Regions from separate parts of the Yokenella regensburgei genome, predicted to be linked through region 2. Evidence: predicted binding sites of a transcription regulator. Region 2 holds the regulator's gene; each other region holds the start of a gene.
The links. The regulator Fur, encoded in region 2, represses iron uptake genes when iron is present. The targets are predictions, from matches to a motif close to ATAATAATGAGAACNACTATCAA.

Region 1 (7,848 bases), 1.4 Mb from region 2:
GATGAAGGTCTCATCAGCGAAGCCGAATACGAAACGATGCGCAGCGGCATCATCAAGGATATGTAACGCGCTTCTGTGCCGGGTGGTTTTCTCCCGGCATTTCCGCTACTGTATGCGCCATTTTTACATCACCACGAGCCTGTTATGAAAACCGGACCCCTGAACGAAAGCGAAATTGAGTGGCTGGACGATACGTTGTCCCGCTACGGTAACGAAGAATCCGTCATCGACATGGCTGAGCTCGACGGCATGCTCACCGCGGTTGTCTCCGCGCCTGTTGAAATTGAGCCGGCGGAGTGGCTGCTGGCGCTCTGGGGCGGGGCTAAGCATGTTCCGCGCTGGGCAAACGACCGCGAGCGCGACCACTTCGTCAATCTGACCCTGCAGCACATGGACGATATCGCTGAACGTCTGCATGACTATCCGGAGCAGTTTGACCCGCTGTTTGGCTCTCGTGAAGAAGAGGGGCAGGAGCTGACCATCGTTGATGACTGGTGCTATGGTTACATGCGCGGTGTTGCAATGAGCAACTGGTCCGCGTTACCTGAAGCCCTGCAACCTCAGCTGGACGCTATCGCCCTGCACGGTAGTGAAGCGAATGCTGAACGTCTGGATGCGCTCTCGGCGGATGAGTTTGTGGCGAGCGTGGACGGTATCAAACCGGCGGCGCTGGCGCTCTTTCAGCACTGGCAGGAAAACCCGCAAACGGCACCGGTGCAACAGCCGATTGTTAATGCGGCCAAGATCGGTCGTAATGACCCGTGCCCTTGCGGCAGCGGAAAGAAGTATAAAAACTGCTGTCAGAAATAACACTCTGGCATAGAGTAAACGGCCCGCATGGGCCGTTTTTGCGTTAATACCTTTTCAACCGCGTGATAAAAAGGAGGAACAGTTAAAAATAGCTGTTCTATAATTCACCATACCTGCCGTTCGGCAAACGCTTCCCATGACGCTAATCCTTTTGGTGGTTGAACGATGAACCGATTATTCTGTTTATTGTCTTCGCTCTCTCTGCTCCTGCTCGCCAGTCAAAGCGCGCAGGCAGACAGAAATATATTATGGGATCTGGTGAGTAAGCAGTGTATCCCTGGATATGCAAGTCCTTTATGACCGAGCGGCTAGGTAAACCGATTAAGGAAAAGTATATCGCGCTGGCGTTAAACCCGACCAATGCGCGTAGCCAGGATCAACTCCATATCCATATCTCATGTTTGTCTGCTGCTGCAAACGTGGCGCTGATAAACATTCCGACGGATAAGGTTCGTACCGCGTGGTCGAAAAGCCAGGTCACTATTCCCCCGTATCACTTTCACTACCGCCACGTATCTATGGCTGAGCTGATACACAAGAATTTATTTAAAGTGGTTGCTGAAAAGGTCCGGCAAGAGAAGGGGAGCCTCGACTACACCGGCGCTGCGCTGGTTAACCGTAGCCCGGGGGAATTTATGCTACTGGTTGGAATTGGCACCAGCGCATCCGGCGTTTCCGCCGAACTGATTCAGGATCATCAGTGCCTGCTGGCTGGGCAATAACGTGTTCCTGCTTTCACATTAGTTTTTGATACAAAATAGTGCTACAGCATGGCGAATATTTTTATGTGCGCTTTTGTCCAGTGGAGCGTAGTTGTTAAATTTACGCAAGAACTTCAAATTATCTGTCAGGAGTTATTCAACTTAACATATTTTATATATTAAACGAGGTATATCATATGCAGGCATTTATTCCTCCGACGACTGAAGTACTCGATAACATTGTTAATTCATTTCCACTGATTGCCCAGCCACCGGCTGATGCCAATATTGCCATCGCCATTGGGTGGGTACTGGATAACGGTGACCAGGGTGTTTACCTGAGCGGCTCTCTGCAGGACGAAGCGGGTAACGGCATGGTGCTTAACGACAGCGTACTATTTAAGCTTGCGTCTAGCAGTAAACTCTTCACTGCTATGGCTTTCGCTTATGCTTGCCTGGATAGCGCCAGCCCGGTCACCAGAGAGTCTGTCCTCGGAGATTTTATCCTTTTCAGCGATAGTGAGGTTGGCTCGGCGTTAAAAAAGATCCCGTTGTATAACCTTGCAGCGTACACCAGCGGATTGCCGGCAGACAATAACTCGAGTGCCGGAACGCTACCCCCCCTGAATATTGATGAATCTTACTCAGTTCAGGATATGCTCAACTTCCTTAATCAGGATGCGAGTTTCCCGGTTGAGCCATATGGTGAGATATCTACCTATTCTAATCTTGGTTTTTCCTTGCTCGCGGTCGCAATTTCCCGAGCCTGTGGCACAAATGGATTCAATATCTGGCTCCAGGATTATCTATTCAGGAATGAAAACGTGAATATGGCTGACTCCAGATACTGTCCCATCCCTGGTAATCCATGGCCTGCACGTTTCCCATGCGGTTTTGTCTATGATGAAGCGACCCAAAAATACACTAAAGCTAGCCTCTATAGCCCCAAGTTTGGTGCCTACTATGGTGGTGGCGGCGTTATGTCATCAGCCCGGGACATGCTCACTTTTCTGAAGATCAATATGGGGTTGCTGAAGCCGTTTCCGTTTAGCGAGGAGTTGATTCAGTGGATGCAAACTCCGATATGGACGCAGTCAGGAACAATAACGGGGCTCGGTTGGTTCTTCTCGCCTGACGAATCTGTATTGACGAAGAACGGCATCCTTGATGGCACCAATACCGCCATCCAGATGGCAGCAAGCACTTCGCCCGGGCGCACGCCGTCAGCGGCCGGCGTCTTTGTGCTGACCAATCTCTCAGAAATCAATATGCCTGCAGGTAAAGGGGATCTGGCGACCAAAATTGCCGGGCAGGTTTATCTTACGATGCAGAAAGGATGAAAAGCAGAAACGGCCCCAAGGGGCCGTTTTTTTTGGCTTATCCCACCGAAGGGAGCAGCCCGGTGGCAATGCAGAACTGTATGCCGATGACGGCGATACCGCAGGCAAACACCAGCCAGGGGACTACGCTGCCGCCCGCCACGCGCCAGGCGGCAGTGGGGTGAAGTTTGCGGCTTTTCATTACCAGCAGGGCCGGGATCACCAGGGCCAACACCGCCAGCGCCACACCGGCATAACCCAACGCCATCACAAACCCACGCGGATAGAACAGCGCAAACACCAGCGGGGGCAGGAAGGTCACGGCACCGGTCTGAATACGCCCACGAACGCTGTTCTCGCGCTGGAAGAGGTCAGCCAGATAGTCGAACAGGCCCAGCGCCACGCCGAGGAAGGAGGTCGCCAGCGCCAGATCGGCGAACAGGTGTACCGCCAGCTCCACGTGCGGTGAAGCGACTACCTCGCGAATGGCCTGTAACAGGCCGTTCAGCCCACTGCTGTTAGCCAGCAGCGCGGTAAATACCGGGGAATCGATACTGCCGAGCGTCGCCAGCTGCCAGAAGATATAGGCCACCAGCGGAATAAAGCTACCGATTATAAATACCCGGCGCAGCTTGCGCAGGTCGCCGTTCAGATAGCTGACGATACTCGGTACGCTACCGTGGAAGCCGAATGAGGTGAAAATGACCGGAATGGCCGACAGCGCCAGTCCTTTTTCCACCGGAAGAGTCAGCAGGTTAATCTTATGAATATGTGGCATCAGCAGGGCCAGCATCACTACCAGAAAGATGATTTTGGCGCTGAACAGGAAGCGGTTGAAGAAATCGACCATTGAGGTGCCAATGCAGATGATGCAGCCACCCACGAGGGTGAATAACAGCACGCCCAGGGTTGGGGTCATATTGACGTCAAGCCAGTCGCTGAAGCTTGAGGCGATAAGCTCACCTGCGCCGCTGATGTAGGCAGCCGTCAGCGCGTACATCAGGAAAAGCATGCTGAACCCGGTCACCCACTGACCGTAGCGCCCGAGGTAGCGGAACGCGAGTGAACCCAGCCCGGTGTCGGCGGGTACATGCTGATAAACCTCCAGCAACAGCAGGGCGGTGTAGCACATCAATCCCCACAGACCGAAGAGTAACGCCAGTGTGACACCAAAGCCCACGCCTGCCGAAGCCAGAGGCATCGCCAGCATCCCTGCGCCAATTGTGGTGCCAGCCACGATTAAAATACTACCAAGAGTGCGGTTCTTCACGCTTTCCTCTACTACAGAACGGCAAGACAACAAAATATGCCGCGCAGCGTATGTGAAATCCAGCGTTTCGTCAAATCAAGATTACAGGTGATGTACAGAAAAATGTACACTAAAAAGCGCGGAGAAACTGCGCTAACGCAAAACATGCAAAGGAAATGCAGTTTATGGTTTACGTTTTCAGGAGGGAAGGTATGCCATCAGTTCATGGTCACGAAGTGCTTAATATGATGATTGAATCCGGCGAAGGTTATACGACGGAGAGCCTAGCGGCAGCCATCGTTGCACGGTTTGGTGAGGAAGCGCGTTTTCACACCTGCTCCGCTGAGGGGATGTGTGCGGCCGAACTGGTCGCGTTTTTGCAGCGTAAGGGGAAGTTTATTCCGCAGGACGCGGGTTTTACGACGGATGAAAGTAAAATTTGCCGTCACTGAGGCGTAAAAGAAGCGGCAGCAAAGCGCTGCCGCGAAGGGATTAGTTTTGCGCGTCGAGGGTAGAGAGCTCTTTATCGATAAAGTAGAGGCCTTCACCGCTTTTACCCGCCAGGGTCAGTTTATCGATAACAGATTTGAACAGCTTCTCTTCTTCATGCTGTTCAGCCACGTACCACTGCAGGAAATTAAAGGTTGGATAGTCCTGATGGGTCATCGCCGCGTGGGTCAGCTCATTAATTTTCTGTGAAATAAGCTGTTCGTGTTCGTAGGTTTTACGGAACAGTTCATCCAGGGACGCATATTCAGCAAACGGAGACTGGATCGCGTTAATACGTGGCAGGCTGCCGGTATCGGTCAGGTAGTCAAACAGACGCTGCATGTGACCCATCTCTTCCTGAGCGTGGCGACGCAGGAATGCCGCAGCGCCTTCAAAGCTGTGGTAGCTGCACCATGCGCTCATCTGCTGATAAAGCAGAGAAGAAAAGAGTTCAAGATTCATCTGCTCGTTGAGTTTCTCAATCATTTCAGATTTCAGCATCGCAAGTCTCCGGAATATAAGCGGTTCAGATTATTGTGCGGCCACTATAATTTGTTATCTATTTATTTGCAAAAGGTAAAATAATAAATTTCTTTATTAAAAATACGAATGGGAATAAAACGCATTGCGCTCAATAAATAATATTAAAATGAGAATCGTTATAATTTAAAATAAAAAAGCCAGCGCAGACGGCTGGCTGTCTCAGGTTCAATATACGCCGGACGTTGCCGGGGTGAAGGCGATGCCGCGGCACTGATACTGAATGGTTATCGTCTTGTTCAGGCACAGCGCTCCGCTGGTGGTTGAACAGGTAGGCACCGGTTGTCCAAAACGCACCGCCGTGGCGTATCCCATCTGCTGGCACTGCTTCGTTGCCGTACCGTTGGCGACGTAATCGTCGGTTCTGGCGGACTGCAGGATGGCCTGGCCATAGGTCAAACGCACAATGCCGCTGGTGGCATCAACGTCGGTGACCTCAGCCTGACGGGTTACGGTACAGGCCGAAAGCGCTATTACGGCGGCAAGAAGACAAAGTTTGTGCATGTTATTACTCTGATCCAACGGTTATCTCAGTATCGTAAACCTGTTAAGAAAAACCAATCCGCAGAATAGCCCGCCGATCCTGGCTCAGTTATCGTAACGGCTCGGATTAATCGGCATGAGAGTCGTAGATAGCCTTAAACTTCGGGTGCAACTGGCGGAATAGGGCAATCAGCTGCGGATCAAAATGCTTACCGCCACCGGCGAGAATGACCTCACAGGCATGTTCATGCGTGTAGCCTGGTTTATAAACGCGTTTTTGCCGCAGCGCATCATAGACGTCCGCCAGCGCCAGGATCCGCGCCTCAATGGGGATCTGGTTCCCCTTCAATCCTTCCGGGTAGCCGCTACCGTCCCATTTTTCGTGGTGGTAATGAATAATATTTTCCGCCACCGGGCCCAGGCTCAGCCCCTGGATAATGCGCCAGCCTTTCAGCGTGTGGAGTTTCATCTCTTTAAACTCCTCCTCCGTGAGCGGCCCATTCTTACGCAGGATCTGCTCGGGCACGGCAATTTTGCCGACGTCATGCAGTGAGGCGAAGTGTTCAATATCGCGGGTGACCTTGTGCGGGAGTTTCAGCGCTCTCGCCAGCAAACCACAATATTCAGAGACCCGCTGGATGTGGCTGCCCGTTTCATCGTCATGGGCGCGATTCACCTTTTCCATGGCTTCGACAATGCTGCGGTTGACCATGCGGTTCTGTTTCATCTGCCGCCGCATCAACAGCACCAGGAAGAGGCTAAAGAGGGCGGTGATGAACAGCACTACGCTAATTACCTTCAGGGTATTCTTGCTGAATTCCATCATCGAGGGCACCTCGCGGTGGCGCTCCATCTGACTGCGGAAGCTCGAAACCCGATGAATTTCGGTGAGTACGGCGTGGAGCGGATGATCCGGTGCCACCCAGGCGCCTATCTGATCGTTGGAGCGGGTGAAACCCGCCACTTTCAGCACGCCGCGAAACAGTTCGTTGCCACGTAAAGACAGCTCGAGCGTGCTCAAATCGCCGAGAATAAAATCGACGCGATGGCTGTCGATGGCGCTCAGCAGGTCATCTACCGACGAGGCCTGAACCAGAGTAATGTCGTTACCAAAACGCTCGCGTAAATACAGTGCGGCATAGGAGTTGCGTAGTACGCCAATACGCTGGAAGCGAACCTGTTCTTCATCGCGAATAAAAGGGGCATCGATACGGTTGTACCAGGCGTTATGCCACGCCAGCAGAGGGCCAATCATACCGTTAACGTGCTGGGGATTCTGGTCGTTTAACACATCCACCAGGCGAACGGGCCAGTTTTCCGTGCGCATGCGCTGGACGTAGTTGTCCACATAACGAACATCAACCTGCATATTCAGCAGCTCGCGCATGTCTTTGATCATGTTAATGGCGCTGCCGTGATAGCCGTTCTTGTCGCGCCAGATAAGCGGGGCGAAGTTTTCATTCTTTGGCAGCCAGACCACCAGCGTATTGTGCTTGATCCACTCGCGCTCCTGCGGGGTAAGCTGGATGCGGCTAACCAGATAATCGCGTTGATTTTGCTCCTGAAGTTGAAACAGGCGGCCTTCCTGCTGCCACTGGCTCAGCAGCAGGTTAATGTTATTGCGCATTCCCGCCAGGTCCGGGCTGAAGCCGATGGTGGCAGGGATACGCAGATCGGTGAAGGGACGAGAAATGGTGTAGTAATGCTGAGTGTCATCCATCTCAGCATCGTCGTTGATGTAAAAGTCCGCTTTATTATCGCGCAGCATCTGGAACGCCTCTGCACTGGATTCAGCCAGCAGAAGCTCGCGAAACTTAATCCCCGGGTAGCGCTGTTTGATTTGCTCGCGGGTGGCGTCGTTTCTGCGAAAGATGACCCGGGTCTGGTTAAAGTCTTCCGGGGCGGTGGCCGTTCGGGTGAGGCTTGCGGCGACCACTTCATTATCGAAGATACGAACCGAGAGAATGTTATGCCTGGCACGATCCTCTGTGCGGAGTACCCCGGCATACAAACCATGCTGGTTTTCCTGAAAGCGCTGGTTAATCTCAGCACCGCTGACGGGATGAAGCTCAAGCTGGTAGCCGTACTTTTCGTTAATCGCCTTTATCAGGTCCTGATAAAACCCCTGATAATGGCCGTTAGCATCGCGCCAGAACTCAAAGTTGTCAGCATCATAAAGCCATACCGGAACGGGTGCAGATGCTGCATTCAGCGGTACCGTGAATAAAAGTATGACAAGTTGAAGGGCGTAAAGTGA
Region 2 (7,848 bases):
GGTGCCACTGCGGCTTTAACAACCGGTGCTGCAGGCTGTGCTACGGCGGAAAATTTCAGCATGCGCCGTAAAATGTCGGACGCACTCTCGCCAATGTGCTGGGTGTGGCTGGCAATGTAGCGATAGAGATCGTCATCAACTTCAATTGTTTTCATCTTCATCCAGTGCGATATCTTTTCTGAATATAAGTTGCCGGGATTATAGGGTTAAAACCCAGCAGCGGATAGCGTCAAACCAGGATGGCGGCAAAATCAAGAACAATCCCCAATCTTGCAGCCGGGCGGCAGAATGGTCACCATGATACCCTAACCCGACAGAGCGAAAAAAAGAACTTTACTATGATTTTGAATACCCGAGCGCAAACTGCACAAAACCTGCACAATAATTCTCCCATTCTGCTGGTCCATGGTTTATTCGGCAGCCTGGATAACCTTGGCATTCTCGCGCGTGACCTTATCAGCACGCACGATGTCCTTCAGGTGGACATGCGTAACCACGGACTCTCCCCTCGTTCAGCGGAGATGAACTACCCGGCGATGGCGCAGGACCTGCTGGATACCCTCGATCACCATCAGGTAGAAAAAGCGATTGTGATTGGCCATTCAATGGGTGGCAAAGCGGTAATGGCTCTCACCGCACTCGCCCCGGAGCGGGTAGAAAAGCTGGTGGCTATCGATATTGCCCCAGTGGATTATCACGTTCGTCGCCACGACGAAATTTTTGCCGCGATTAACGCCGTCACCGAGGCGGGTGCCAGCAGCCGTCAACAAGCTGCCGCCGTGATGCGCGAGCATTTAAATGAAGAAGGCGTCATTCAATTTCTGCTGAAGTCATTCGTCGATGGCGAATGGCGCTTCAACGTTCCTGTACTGTGGGATCAGTATCCGCATATTGTTGGCTGGGAAACGGTGCCTGCCTGGGATAAGCCTGCCCTGTTTATTCCTGGCGGCAATTCTCCGTATGTCACTGAAGCATATCGAAGTGAACTACTGGCGCAGTTCCCACAGGCGCGTGCTCACGTTATCGCCGGTGCCGGTCATTGGGTACATGCAGAAAAGCCCGATGCCGTGCTGCGAGCTATTCGCCGCTACCTCGATGAGGCCTGACTGACTAAAAACTCAGCGACCGCGCGCCAGAATGCCCGCGGTCGTTGGCGTGGGGGTTTCGCTGATGTATGATGGCGCGCTATCCATCCGGGCAATGGCCTGGTTGTTTGTTTCCCCGAAGTCACTCTGAATCATGGCAAAAGAACAAACGGACCGTACGACATTAGATTTGTTCGCAAACGAGCGTCGCCCGGGAAGACCGAAAACCAATCCGCTTTCGCGTGATGAACAATTACGCATCAACAAGCGCAATCAGCTCAAACGCGATAAAGTTCGCGGCCTGAAGCGTGTTGAGCTAAAACTCAACGCCGACGCCGTTGACGCGTTAAATGAACTGGCAGAAGTGCGCAATATGAGCCGCAGTGAATTGATTGAAGAGATTCTGCTGAGCCAGCTTGCCGCGCTGCGTCAGGAGATTGTCTGAAGTCTCACAAAAAACACACTTTCATGTAGCAGAGAGTGCAGTCCAGCGTTATTGCTGTTTCCGTGCACTTCCCCTCTCTGCTATGATTGCCTTATCTGTGGGCAATATGCCACCACCATATCATTAAGTTTCAAGAGGTTATTTTACTCATGGCAATCGTAGGCATCTTTTTCGGCAGCGACACTGGTAACACCGAAAATATCGCAAAGATGATTCAAAAACAGCTCGGCAAAGACGTCGCTGAAGTGCATGACATTGCCAAGAGCAGCAAAGAAGATCTGCAAGGTTTCGATATCCTGCTGCTCGGCATTCCAACCTGGTACTACGGTGAAGCACAGTGTGACTGGGATGATTTCTTCCCGACGCTGGAAGAAGTCGACTTCAACGGTAAGCTGGTGGCGCTGTTTGGCTGTGGCGACCAGGAAGATTACGCAGAATACTTCTGTGATGCGCTGGGAACTATCCGCGACATCATTGAACCGCGCGGCGCGGCGATCGTGGGTCACTGGCCAACGGCGGGCTACCACTTTGAAGCATCCAAAGGTCTGGCTGATGACGATCACTTCGTGGGTCTGGCTATCGATGAAGACCGTCAGCCTGAGCTGACCGCTGAGCGTGTTGAGAAGTGGGTAAACCAGGTTGCCGCTGAGCTGAATCTCGAAGCTATCAAGAACGCGTGATTTGAAAGCGGTGCAACAGATAAGTTGCGCCGCATTAATAGATAAAAGCAATCAAATTAATCGCTACATTTTTTTAACTTTTCAGCGCTTATCTGTACAATATCCTCTGATTTGACGAGGTACATTGGCAGCTTTGCCGATAGTCATTCGTTTTTGAAAGTATACGATGTCAGGTACTTGCAGTTAGTGTTTAACCATGACAATTCTATACCCGAATATTTAGCTACAGGACAGATTCCGCATGACTGACAATAATACCGCATTAAAGAAGGCTGGCCTGAAAGTCACGCTTCCACGGTTAAAGATTCTGGAGGTCCTGCAGGGCCCGGACAACCACCATGTCAGTGCGGAAGACTTATATAAACGTCTGATTGACATGGGCGAAGAGATTGGACTGGCAACAGTCTATCGCGTTCTGAATCAGTTTGACGACGCCGGCATTGTTACCCGCCATAATTTCGAAGGCGGTAAATCCGTATTCGAGCTGACCCAGCAGCACCATCACGATCACCTGATCTGCCTGGACTGCGGGAAAGTCATTGAATTCAGTGATGATTCGATTGAAGCGCGTCAACGTGAAATCGCCGCTAAACACGGTATTCGCCTCACCAATCACAGCCTGTACCTGTACGGTCACTGTGCGGAAGGTGATTGCCGCGAAGATGATCATGCCCACGACGGGAAATAATCTTCAGCACTCCTGAAGCCAGCGACGCCGCTGGCTTTTTTATTTCAGCGACTGAAAAGCAAAAGACCCGCGATGCGGGTCTTTTTTTGTTGCAACTACGGCTGAATCAGTTGTTGTTACTGCGAATTTCCTGCCAGATGCGATCGCATTTCGCTTTAACCGCCTGGTCGTTACCGGTACGGGTCGCCAGGATGCACTGCTGATAGTCCAGCGTGCGCACGGTTTCCTGATTAGCAAACTGCTCATGCGCCTTATCTTTTTTCAGCACATCCAGCACGCTTTGACAGGCAGAAATTTTGTCCGGATTACCTTCCGCCGTATTGATACAGGCGCTATAAGCTTCTTTCAGCTTGCTGTCTTCTTTAGGTGCAGGCGGTTGCGCACAGGCAACCAGACCCGAGGCCATCACAGCAATAAGAATGAGTTTTTTCATCATGTCGTCCTTATGTCAGGAGCGAGTCTCCCCGCCCCTGCCTGCATCAGAAAATGGTGAACGGAGCGATGACCATAAACTTCACGTCGCGCTCATCCTGGAAGATGTTGCCGTAACCGCCGCCCCAGCTTGGGATATCGGAGTGGTTGTCGTACTGAGTGAAGTGCAGTTTAAACAGCGTCCCTTTCGCACGACCTTCCTGTACGGTGTACATCGCATCAAGGCTGTAAGCCGACTCTTTAATTTTGTTAGACGCGTAATCTTCACGCTGACCGGCGCTGTTGATAAACCAGTCCGCTGGCTTGGCATCCCACGCATAGACGTAAGACGCACCTACCGCCCAGCCCGGCATATCCCAGTTCTTCAGGTCATACATGGCGCCGAAGAACACCGCTTTTTCACCGTTGGCGTTGAAGTCTGAGCGGTTATCCCACCAGATATCCAGACGACCGTTAGAGGAAGCGTAAGTTGGAGTCATGCGCTGCAGGAAGTAGCCCTGCTGGCCTTCCGCCTTCACCCAGGTTCCTTCCAGACGCAGGTCAACGACGTCAGCGACTTTGTAGCCGAAGGTCAACGCCTGCAGCCAGGCAGTACCGTCATAGATGTCGTTGATAGTGTTGTTAGCGACTTTATCGCGCGCGCCGTAGAACTGGTAGCTGGTAGAAAGCGGGGTACCGGCAACATCAAATTTGTAGCTGGCTTTAGCAAAGTACTGATCGACAAAACCTTGTGCCTGACCGAAAGCGGCTTCCAGCACCAGGTTGTTTTTAAAGTCGTACTTAGCACCGATGGAGTGCAGGTAGTCGACTTTGGTTTTCTTATCGTTCTGGTAGAAATTGTCGGTCTCAAGGTGCCATGGCGCCTTGTACTCGTTGGTCCACATGTAGGAGAAGCTCAGCGCACCATTGTCGCCGTAATCAAAATTAGCGCCCGCCTCTGCCCCCTGATAGGTACCCGGCATGAAGCTCCAGTGTGGAGCTAACAGGGTTTGTCCGGTCGGCTGGATATAACCAGCACGTGCCCAGGTCGGGCCATATTTGAATTTGGCCGCCGCTTTATACAGGCTGATACCGCTCTTATCGCCAGAATAATCTTCGTCGTAAGCTTTGTTGCTGGAGGAGAAAGCGATTTCGTTCGGGTGTCCACTTTCTGCTGATTCCGCCATTTCAATCGCGGTAAACGCCGCGATATCAATACCGAACATATCTGCCGCATAACCGGACTGGAAGTCCAGGTTGGCGTTCCAGGTAGAGTGAGAAAGGTTGGTTTTATATTTGTCGCCGTCGGTTACATCTTTACGGTCACGCTCACGCTGCCAGTAATAGATGCCGCCGGTTAACGTTGAATCATCGATGAAGCCTGCGGCGTGGGCCTGCGGAACTGCAACCCAGCCGGTGAGTGCGGTGACGCCTGCAATAGCCAGCGCCAGCGTACTACGTTTGCCACTGAACGTACGCATGTGTATATCCTCTTTGACTTTTAAATACGCCGTGGCAAAGGCCGACAGCGAGAAAAATATAAAAATTTTAAAAAGAGTAACGAAGAATGAACTTTTCCGCGTCACTGTGAACAGACTATTTTTCGCGACGCGAATTATCAATCCTTTTTCCGCACGAAAACACAAGATTATGACAAGGCGCACATATTTGATTGCGTTTTGTTACAAAGCCAAAAATTGAGTTGTTTTTGCCAAACCGCGGCTGACGCCGCCTCAGACGAAGCGGTAATAGAGGTGAATCGATTTTGTTACAGCGAGGAGAAATACGAAGATGATATTAATTTGCATCGCGAAAATGTAAAAAGCGCCGTACTTGACGGCGCTTTTGTTTGCTGACGACCTGTGGCTACGGCAATTATTCGCCGATTTTCGCCCAGGTATCACGCAGACCGACGGTGCGGTTAAACACCAGCTTGTCTGCGGTAGCAAGACGGCTGTCGAGGCAGAAGTAACCTTCACGCTCAAACTGGATAGCCTGACCCGCCTGCGCGTTTTTCAGGCCCGGTTCCGCGTAGCCCTGACGGATAACCAGAGACTCCGGGTTCATCACCGACAGGAAGTCTTCCGCCGCACCCGGGTTCGGCACGCTGAACAGACGATCGTACAGACGAATCTCAACCGGCAGCGCGTGTGCAGCGCTTACCCAGTGGATAACGCCTTTCACTTTACGACCATCAGCCGGATCTTTGCTCAGGGTGTCAGCGTCGTAGCTGCAGAAAATGGTGGTGATGTTGCCTTCAGCGTCTTTTTCTACACGCTCGGCTTTAATCACGTAAGCATTACGCAGACGAACTTCTTTACCCAGCACCAGACGCTTGTACTGCTTGTTCGCTTCTTCGCGGAAGTCAGCACGGTCGATCCAGATTTCACCGCTGAACGGTACTTCACGGCTGCCCATCTCCGGTTTGCTCGGATGGTTGGCCATGGTCACCATTTCGCTCGCGCCCTGCGGGTAGTTCTCGATAACCAGCTTAACCGGATCGATAACCGCCATCGCACGCGGGGCGTTTTCGTTGAGATCTTCACGAATGCAGGATTCCAGCGACGCCATCTCAATGGTGTTGTCCTGCTTGGTCACGCCAATGCGCTTGCAGAACTCACGGATAGATGCGGCGGTATAGCCACGACGACGCAGACCAGAGATGGTCGGCATACGCGGATCGTCCCAGCCCTCTACGTGCTTCTCGGTGACCAGCTGGTTCAGCTTACGCTTGGACATCACGGTGTATTCCAGATTCAGACGTGAGAACTCGTACTGACGCGGATGAACCGGGATAGAAATGTTGTCCAGCACCCAGTCATACAGACGACGGTTATCCTGGAACTCCAGGGTACACAGTGAATGGGTAATGCCTTCCAGCGCATCGCTGATGCAGTGGGTGAAGTCGTACATCGGGTAGATGCACCACTTGCTGCCGGTCTGGTGGTGATCGGCAAACTTAATGCGGTACAGCACCGGATCGCGCATCACAATAAACGGTGATGCCATGTCGATTTTGGCACGCAGGCAGGCTTTGCCTTCTTCAAAACCACCGGCACGCATTTTTTCGAACAGCGCGAGGTTCTCTTCCACGCTGCGATCGCGATATGGGCTGTTTTTACCCGGCTGAGTCAGGGTACCGCGGTATTCGCGGATCTGTTCTGCTGAGAGTTCATCGACGTAGGCCAGGCCCTTGTTGATAAGCTCAATCGCATACTGATGCAGCTGGTCGAAGTAGTCAGACGAGTAGCAAACTTTCCCGGCCCAGTGGAAACCTAACCATTGCACGTCGTTCTGAATGGACTCTACGTATTCGATATCTTCTTTCACCGGGTTGGTGTCATCGAAACGCAGGTTGCACAGGCCCTGATAGTCCTGAGCAATACCAAAGTTCAGACAGATAGACTTCGCATGACCGATATGCAGATAGCCGTTCGGCTCAGGCGGAAAGCGCGTGTGGATTGTGGTGTGCTTACCACTGGCCAGATCTTCATCGATGATCTGACGAATAAAGTTACTCGGGCGGGCTTCAGCCTCACTCATCGTGGATTCCTCAAAGCGTAAACAACATATAACGGAGCATGATCTTATAAGCCGGGCGAAGAGACAACTATTAGTTACGGAAAATACGTACTGGAAGGAATATATGGGGTTAATTGCTGCAAAAAAAAGCGGCGGAGGATCTCCCCCGCCGCTAAAGGCACAACTTTACTCAGGAACGATTACTTGCCTTTAATTTCGTACAGTGGTGTCTGGCCCGCAACGACGGAACCCTGCGCCTTGATGACCAGGCCGCTGAAGTCGTCGATGTTGCTGCAAACGACCGGGCTAATCATGGAGCGCGCATTCGCGTTCAGGAAATCCAGATCCATTTCGAGGATTGGCTGGCCTGCGGTCACTTCCGCACCCTCTTCCACCAGACGCTTAAAGCCTTCGCCGTTCAGCGCAACGGTATCGATACCCATGTGGACAACGATTTCCGCACCCTTCTCAGTTTCCAGGCAGAACGCGTGGTTGGTGTTGAAGATTTTCACGATGGTGCCGGCTGCCGGAGAAACGACCAGTTTTTCCGTCGGTTTCACTGCAATACCATCACCGACCGCTTTGCTGGCAAACGCTTCATCAGGCACCTGCTCCAGGGCAACAACGTCACCGGTTACCGGCGAAACGAGCGTTGCGATAGTCACGGCATTCGGTACTGCCTGCGGTTTTGCCGCGGCTGCTGCCGGAGCTGCTGCCGCTGGTGCGGCCTCTGCTGCGGAAACATGACCCGTAGTTTTCATGGCGTTAGCGATTTTCTCAGCCACGAAGCCAACGATAATCTGCACGCTGGTTTTGTTCAGGCGGATAACGCCAGACGCACCCAGACGTTTCGCCATCGCTTCGTTCACCAGGCTTGAGTCTTTCACATTCAGACGCAGACGGGTGATACAAGCATCGATACCGGTCAGGTTGTCAGAACCGCCGACTGCAGCGATATACTGACGAGCCAGTGCAGTCGCGTCCTGCTCTTTATCAGAGCTCACGTTCACGTCCTGA
Region 3 (7,848 bases), on a different contig from region 2:
AGCGCGCATTGCGTCAGCAGTTTCGTCAGCAGACCGGCATGACCGTCGGCCAGTATTTGCGCCAGCTGCGGATTTGCCACGCCCAGTATCTGTTACAGCATTCGCCGGGAATGATAAGCGACATTGCGATGATGTGCGGATTTGAAGACAGTAACTATTTCTCAGTGGTGTTTAATCGGGAAACGGGGATGACGCCAGGCCAGTGGCGTCATCGCAGTCGCGCGTTAGTCTGACTAGTTCGCCATACCAAGACCCACAATGTTAGCAGCGATGATGATCACCACGCAGCCGAGGCTCAGCACGCTCACCGGGCGGCGACCTGCGTTTTTCCACTCTTTGAGCACCAGCCCTACCAGGCCACCGCACAGCACGTAGAAACTCATGTGCAGCATCCAGCTCATGTAGTCGTACTGTGGCGGAATGCTGGCGTGTCCCCAGGCGTAGAAGAAAAACTGCAGATACCACATCAGACCGCCCAGCGCCGAAAGCAGGATATTGCTGATGATGAGCGATTTTGCCAGCGAGAAGTCGGCTTTTACCGACAGATTTTTAACTTTCGCCAGACGAATAAAGCAGAAGCCCAGGTTGATAACCGCGCCGCCGCCCATAATGATGACGTAGCTCGGTAGCGCAACGTATAACGGGTCAACGCCCAGCGCCGCGGCAGCTTCATGCATAGGTTTGGCGGCGTTCATGGCAAACGACATGCCGGCCGAGAAAATCCCGCACATGACAGCCAGCGCCAGGCCTTTTTTCAGATTGAACTCTTCCGCCTGAATGCCCATTTTGCGCTCTTTGAGTTGACCTGCTCGGGTCACAATCCCAACGCCAATCAGCGCCACCAGAACACCAAGCAGGGTCATCTGACCGCCGGAGGTGTGGATCAGAACGTCAAAGTTGCCGTTAATAATCGGCGTCATCAGCGTACCAACCACCAGAGTAATACCGATAGCAATGCCGATCCCCATCGACATGCCAAGATAGCGCATGGTCAGGCCATAGTTGATATTGCCGATCCCCCACATAGCGCCGAACAGAAACACCGGCAGCAGCGTAGAGGCGGAAAAGGAGCGGTAATAGGCCCAGAAATCAGGCAGCAGCAGGGCGCTGACAATCCACGGCAGTATTATCCAGGAGACAATGCCGCCTATCGACCACATGGTCTCCCACGACCAGTTTTTCACTTTCTTGAACGGTGCATAGAAACAGGCTGCGCTGGCCGCACCTATTAAATGCCAAAAGATCCCCATCGTAATCGCGTGACTCATTTTTCTTATCCTCATCGTTGTCGTCGATGAATCTTCATCTGACGGGATGAGTGTAAAAATCATACAACTGATTAACCTTCGACCCCTTGCCGCAAAGCGTTCCGGGCTGGCAAAAAGCGCGTACTACGGGTGAGCTGTCTCACAGAATCAACGAGATAACCGGCGAGGATATCCACAGGAAAACTACGGCATTGATAATCATTTTCAATATCATTTAATTAACTATAATGAACCCACTGCTTACGCGGCGTTAACACCTCTGCCGCCCGATAATACTGGAGATGAAAATGAGCTATACACTGCCATCCCTGCCGTACGCTTATGATGCACTGGAACCGCACTTCGATAAGCAGACGATGGAAATCCATCACACCAAGCATCACCAGGCTTATGTCAACAACGCCAATGCCGCGCTGGAAAGCCTGCCAGAATTCGCCAACCTGTCTGCAGAAGAACTGATCGCTAAACTGGATCAACTGCCGGCTGACAAAAAAACCGTACTGCGTAACAACGCTGGCGGTCACGCGAACCACAGCCTGTTCTGGAAAGGCCTGAAAATCGGCACCACCCTGCAGGGTGACCTGAAAGCCGCCATCGAGCGCGACTTCGGTTCCGTAGACAACTTCAAAGCTGAGTTTGAAAAAGCCGCTGCAACCCGTTTCGGCTCTGGCTGGGCGTGGCTGGTACTGAAAGGTGACAAACTGGCTATCGTTTCTACCGCAAACCAGGACTCCCCGCTGATGGGTGAAGCTATTTCCGGCGCTTCCGGCTTCCCGATTGTGGGCCTGGACGTGTGGGAACACGCTTACTACCTGAAATTCCAGAACCGTCGCCCGGACTACATCAAAGCGTTCTGGGACGTTGTGAACTGGGACGAAGCCGCTGCACGTTTTGCTGCTAAAAAATAAGTTCTGACGCCTCTGGCGTGATGATAACCCTGCTCAATCGGCGGGGTTTTTTTATGCCTGCTACCCGCCTCCTGTGATACACGTCACCAACAGAAAACAATGATCTGATAATTATGAAATACAGTTTCATTTTGCAAATTGGATCACTTTTATCTGATTCGTGAATGTCTATTGTGGCTGCAACGACACCGCTGACGCGTGCATACAACAACAGAAATCAGCGGCCACAACATTACATTGATCGAGTCAGGTGGCGATATGCAGATTAAACGTGCGATTGAGAAAATCCCTGGTGGCATGATGTTAGTGCCGCTGTTTCTGGGCGCTCTGTGCCATACCTTCTCCCCGGATGCGGGTAAATACTTTGGCTCCTTTACCAACGGGATGATCACCGGAACCGTACCGATTCTGGCCGTCTGGTTCTTCTGCATGGGGGCTTCTATCAAACTGAGCGCCACCGGTACCGTGCTGCGTAAATCCGGCACGCTGGTGGTGACCAAAATCGCTGTGGCGTGGATTGTGGCGGCGATAGCTTCCCGCATCATTCCGGAGCATGGCGTTGAAGCCGGTTTCTTTGCCGGGTTGTCGACGCTGGCGCTGGTGGCGGCGATGGACATGACCAACGGCGGGCTGTACGCCTCGGTAATGCAGCAGTACGGCACCAAAGAAGAGGCCGGGGCGTTTGTCCTGATGTCGCTGGAGTCCGGCCCGCTGATGACCATGGTTATCCTCGGTACCGCCGGGATTGCCTCCTTCGAGCCTCACGTATTTGTCGGCGCAGTGCTGCCGTTCCTTGTCGGTTTTGCGCTCGGTAACCTCGATCCTGAGCTGCGTGAATTCTTCAGCAAAGCGGTGCAGACGCTGATCCCGTTCTTCGCGTTCGCGCTGGGTAATACGATTGATTTGAGCGTGATTGCGCAGACCGGCCTGCTCGGTGTGCTGCTGGGCGTGGCGGTGATCATCATCACCGGTATCCCGCTGATTCTTGCCGATAAGCTCATCGGGGGCGGCGACGGTACGGCAGGTATTGCTGCTTCAAGTTCCGCCGGTGCTGCTGTCGCAACGCCGGTGCTGATTGCAGAGATGGTGCCCGCGTTTAAACCGATTGCACCGGCCGCGACGTCGCTGGTTGCGACTTCGGTGATTGTGACGTCGATTCTGGTACCTATCATCACCTCTATGTGGTCGCGCAGGGTGAAAGGTGAAGCGGCGAAGGTTGAGATCCGCGAAACGGTAAAATAGATAACCCTGCTTCGATGAAAAAGCCCCGAACTACGGGGCTTTTATCGTTAGTTGAGCGCGAAAAGGTGGTCTATCTGCTGGCACTGTGCCACTGAAAGTTCACCCGCAAAGTTGCGTGAGTGAGGCTGGCAATAGCCGTTCTTGTGTGAGACAGCGGTTTTGATGGTGGTGACGAAGTCGTCACCGATGGTGTAAATCGACATAAAGCGGCTGATTTCACGCTGGACGTTATACAGCGTCTGCAGATCCCGTTCCTCCCAGGCATCCCGCGCCTGCACGAACAGCTCCGGAACGATGTTGTTCAGCCCGGAGATAATCCCCGCGCCGCCCGCCAGCAGATTGGGAATGTAGTACTCGTCGTAACCCGAGAGTACGGCAAAATCGTGACGCACTGATTCGGTGGCGAGAATGGTATTACGGGTGTGCGACTGGCAGTCGACCGTGTCTTTGATACCGGCGAAATTGGCAAACTCTTTGGCAAGCGTTGCGGTGATTTCAGGAGTGATATCGCACCCGGTTCGCGCCGGGAAGTTATAGGCGAACCACTTGCCGCTGAACTGACTACCAAGCTCGCGGAAGTAGCTCAGAAGCTGGCGTGGCGTTTGCCCATAGTAGTAGGGTGGCAGCACCATCACCGCGTCATAATCGCACTGCCAGGCCTCCTGCGCCATGCGCAGAATATCACTCACGCAGGTGGAAGAGACGTTAGCCACCATTTTCAACGGCGACATTGCTCGTGCCTCGCGAATTAGCGTTAAGCGCTCCTCGAGAGTTAAGGAAGCGAATTCACCAATGCTGCCCATTAGTAGCAGCACATCGATGCGTGCGGCGGTCAGGCGTTCAAGGTGTTTTGCGAGGCCCTGCAGATCTAGTTGTCCCTGTGCATCCATCGGGGTGATTGAAGGACACCAGACGCCGGCAAACTGTGAATGACTGGTCACGTCGTTAACTCCTCATTGTGAAATGCCGTTTCAATTTCCATAAAGAGATACCATGATTCGCCCACCATAAGCGCTATGCTCGTCGCATTTTACGCAGTCGATGCGCAAAATTTATGCTCTAATAAGGCCACCAGGCGACGAAGGAAGGGAAAACAGATGCGACATGCGGTGGAAGTATTTACAGGTACAATCCGTGATTACGCCGGCAGCAGGCCGAGCGCCATTGGCAAAGTGCAGGTTGACGGCGAGCTGAAGCTAACGGAGCTTGGGCTGGAAGGCGACGAACAGGCCGAGAAAAAGATACACGGCGGGCCGGAGCGCGCGCTGTGCCACTACCCGCGCGAGCACTACGCCGAGTGGGCGCGAGAGTTCCCGGAGCTGGCTGAGCAGTTCTGCGCCCCGGCATTCGGCGAGAATCTGTCGACGGTGGGGATGACCGAAGAGAGCGTCTACATCGGGGATATCTACCGTTGGGGTGAGGCGTTGATTCAGGTGACTCAGCCACGTTCCCCGTGCTTCAAGTTGAATTTCCATTTCAATATCAGTGACATGTCATCGCAGATGCAGGCCAGCGGTAAAGTAGGTTGGCTGTATCGCGTGGTTGCCGCGGGCAACGTGTCCAGCGATGCGCCGCTGGAGCTGGTTTCGCGGGTGAGCGATATTTCGGTACGTGAAGCGGCGGCGATTGCCTGGCATATGCCGTTTGACGATGAGCAGTACCACCGTTTGCTGTCGGCAGCAGGATTGTCGACCAGCTGGACCAGAACGATGCAGAAGCGTCGGTTAAGCGGTGTGATTGAAGATAATTCGCGGCGATTGTGGGGCGCGTAAACGCCCTCTCCGTTGCGGGAGAGGGCGGAGTAACGTCTTAATCTCGTTTGTATAGCGGCAGCCAGATGGTCAGGCGCAGGCCACCAAGCGGGCTGTCGTCTGCCTTCACCCAGCCACGGTGCTGCTGAATGGCGGTTTCAACAATCGCCAGTCCCAGCCCGGTACCGCCAGATTCACGATCGCGAGCCTCGTCGGTACGGTAGAACGGACGGAAGATTTGCTCTCTGTCCTCCGGACTGACGCCCGGACCATCGTCATCAACGTTTATCGTAATGCCGTCTTTATCCACCGCAAACGCCACCGAGATTTTGGTGTGCGAGTAACGCAGGGCGTTGCGAACGATATTCTCAAACGCACTTTCCAGCGCATTCGGGTTACCGTACAGCGGCCACGGGCCAGGTGGATATTCCACGGTAAACGATTTGCCCATTTGCTCAGCCTCAAAGGCCGCGTTGTCGAGCACTTCACCCCAGAGCTGGTTCGCCTTCAGGGTTTCGCTGACCAGCGCGTTCTTTTGCTGATTGCGCGACATGACCAGCAGATCGTTGATCATGCTGTCCAGACGCTGAGCCTCGGTTTCAATACGTGCCAGCTCTTTGCTCTCACCCGCGCGGCGTCGCAGCAGCGCGGTGCCCAGCTGCAGGCGCGTTAACGGCGTACGCAGTTCGTGCGAGATGTCAGACAGCAAACGCTGCTGGGTGGTCATCATGCGCTCCAGCGCGGTCACCATCTGGTTAAAGCTGGCGCCTGCTGCCAGGAACTCTTGAGGGCCCGCCTCAAGCTCCGGATGCTGTCGCAGGTTACCCTGCGCCACTTCATCTGCCGCGTTCTTGAGCTTACGCGCCGGTTTGGCCAGGCTCCATGCCAGCCACAGCAGCAGCGGTGAGCTGACCAGCATTGTGACAATCAGCAGCAGCAGAGGTCGGTCGAACAGCAGGTTGATAAAATCAGACTGCGAACTGCTCGCCGGTCGAATCAGGTACAGCTGGTAGTTGTCTTCCCCATCACGAATGGCGAAAGGGCCGACCAGTTCTACCCGGCCGTACTTTTTCTTCTGCGGATGATCGGCGTTATCGGCCTGGCCGATAAAGTTACGAATGATCTGCATCTCGCTGCGTTCTGCGCCGATCACGCGGCCTTCACTGGTGACCAGCAACAAACGCTGCCCCGGAGGGGCCCATTTGTCGATGGCGCGAAACAGCCGCCGCCACCACATCAGGTCGTTCGGCGGATCGTTCGCCAGTTCCGCTTCGACGTGCTGCTCGATCATCATGCCCTGACGCTGTTCGCTTTCCAGCAGTTCGGTCATCTGGCGTGAGTCGAGCTTTGGCAACATCAGAACCAGCATCAGCACCAGTGCCAGGGATAACCAGAAAATGGCAAAGATGCGTGCGGTCAAACTTCCTATCATGAAGCGGACACCATCAGATAGCCGCGGCCGCGCAGGGTTTTAAACCACGGATGGCCGTCCTGACGCTCAGGCAGTTTGCGGCGCAGGTTCGAAATATGCATATCGATTGCGCGATCAAACGGCGTTAAGCGCTTGCCCAACACTTCCTGACTCAGGTGTTCACGTGACACCACCTGCCCCAGATGCTGCGCCAGCAGATACAACAGCGTGAATTCGGTACCGGTCAGTTCCAGGGTTTGCCCGTCAAAGCTGGCTTCCTGGCGGCCCGGGTTCAGGCTGAGTGCGTCCACTTCCAGCGTTGGTGAGCCGTTATCGGTGTTTTGCTGCTGCTCGCTCCAGTGGGAACGGCGCAGAATTGCGCGAATACGGGCCACCAGTTCACGATCGTTGAACGGTTTAGGTAAATAGTCGTCCGCGCCGAGCTCAAGGCCCAGAACGCGGTCCAGTTCGCTGCCGCGAGCGGTCAGCATAATCACGGGTGTCTGGTGTGTCTGACGTAGCTCTTTAAGGGTGTCGATGCCATTTTTCTTCGGCATCATCACGTCGAGCAAAAGCAGGTCGATGCTGTCATCGAGAAGCGCCAGCGCCTGTTCGCCATCATGGGCAACCAGAACGTTGAAGCCTTCCATGTCGAGCAGCTCCTTCAGCAGGGAGGTAAGCTCCCGATCGTCATCAACTAATAAGATTTTGTTCATTGGTTTAATACCTCCGAGGCAGAAATTACGTCATCAAGGCACGCTAATCCATGACTTTACGTTGTTTTACACCCCCTGACGCATGTTTGCAGCCTGAATCGTAGACTGTCTCTCGTTGAATCGCGACACAAAAGTTTTTGGGAGCAAGTGATGCGCAAAGTTACCGCTGCCGTCATGGCCTCAACGCTAGTGCTAAGTGGATTTAGCCAGGCAGCTGAAGTCGTCACCGGCGTTAACTGGCACCCGACTGAAGGGAGTGCGCAGCGAAACAGCCAGGGACATATGTTTGACGGCATAAGTTTAACCGAACATCAGCGTCAACAGATGCGGGATTTAATGCACAGGGCCAGGCACGAACGCCCGCCCGTGAGTATCAACGAAATGGAGACAATGCATCAGCTTGTCACCGCCGAAAAATTTGATGAAACCGCTGTCCGCGCTCAGGCAGAAAAGATGGCGCAGGAGCAGGTTGCTCGCCAGGTCGAAATGGCGAAGGTACGCAACCAGATGTACAACCTGCTAACACCGGAGCAGCAGGCGGTTTTACAAGAG

Region 1: the regulator Fur is predicted to act here: its motif matches at 5,212-5,234, upstream of ftnA (non-heme ferritin).
Region 3: the regulator Fur is predicted to act here: its motif matches at 1,460-1,482, upstream of sodA (superoxide dismutase [Mn]).

Annotation. Positions count from the first base shown of each region.
Region 1 covers NZ_RBIZ01000003.1:739,659-747,506, forward strand. Annotated here, with positions in the region: gene C7387_RS03740 (DUF805 domain-containing protein) at 1-66, shown strand, start outside; gene C7387_RS03745 (YecA/YgfB family protein) at 145-810, shown strand; gene C7387_RS03750 (CDP-diacylglycerol diphosphatase) at 1,080-1,532, shown strand; gene C7387_RS03755 (serine hydrolase domain-containing protein) at 1,709-2,851, shown strand; gene tyrP (tyrosine transporter TyrP) at 2,889-4,100, opposite strand; gene C7387_RS03765 (YecH family metal-binding protein) at 4,292-4,531, shown strand; gene ftnA (non-heme ferritin) at 4,572-5,069, opposite strand; gene yecR (YecR family lipoprotein) at 5,277-5,612, opposite strand; gene C7387_RS03780 (HD domain-containing phosphohydrolase) at 5,719-7,848, opposite strand, start outside.
Region 2 covers NZ_RBIZ01000003.1:2,159,743-2,167,590, forward strand. Annotated here, with positions in the region: gene seqA (replication initiation negative regulator SeqA) at 1-155, opposite strand, end outside; gene ybfF (esterase) at 339-1,106, shown strand; gene ybfE (LexA regulated protein) at 1,240-1,530, shown strand; gene fldA (flavodoxin FldA) at 1,680-2,210, shown strand; gene fur (ferric iron uptake transcriptional regulator) at 2,452-2,898, shown strand; gene C7387_RS10585 (ChiQ/YbfN family lipoprotein) at 3,005-3,331, opposite strand; gene chiP (chitoporin ChiP) at 3,378-4,790, opposite strand; gene glnS (glutamine--tRNA ligase) at 5,185-6,852, opposite strand; gene nagE (N-acetylglucosamine-specific PTS transporter subunit IIBC) at 7,032-7,848, opposite strand, start outside.
Region 3 covers NZ_RBIZ01000008.1:45,435-53,282, forward strand. Annotated here, with positions in the region: gene rhaR (HTH-type transcriptional activator RhaR) at 1-233, shown strand, start outside; gene rhaT (L-rhamnose/proton symporter RhaT) at 234-1,268, opposite strand; gene sodA (superoxide dismutase [Mn]) at 1,556-2,176, shown strand; gene kdgT (2-keto-3-deoxygluconate transporter) at 2,435-3,418, shown strand; gene C7387_RS21765 (dihydrodipicolinate synthase family protein) at 3,466-4,359, opposite strand; gene yiiM (6-hydroxyaminopurine reductase) at 4,516-5,190, shown strand; gene cpxA (envelope stress sensor histidine kinase CpxA) at 5,228-6,601, opposite strand; gene cpxR (envelope stress response regulator transcription factor CpxR) at 6,598-7,296, opposite strand; gene cpxP (cell-envelope stress modulator CpxP) at 7,447-7,848, shown strand, end outside.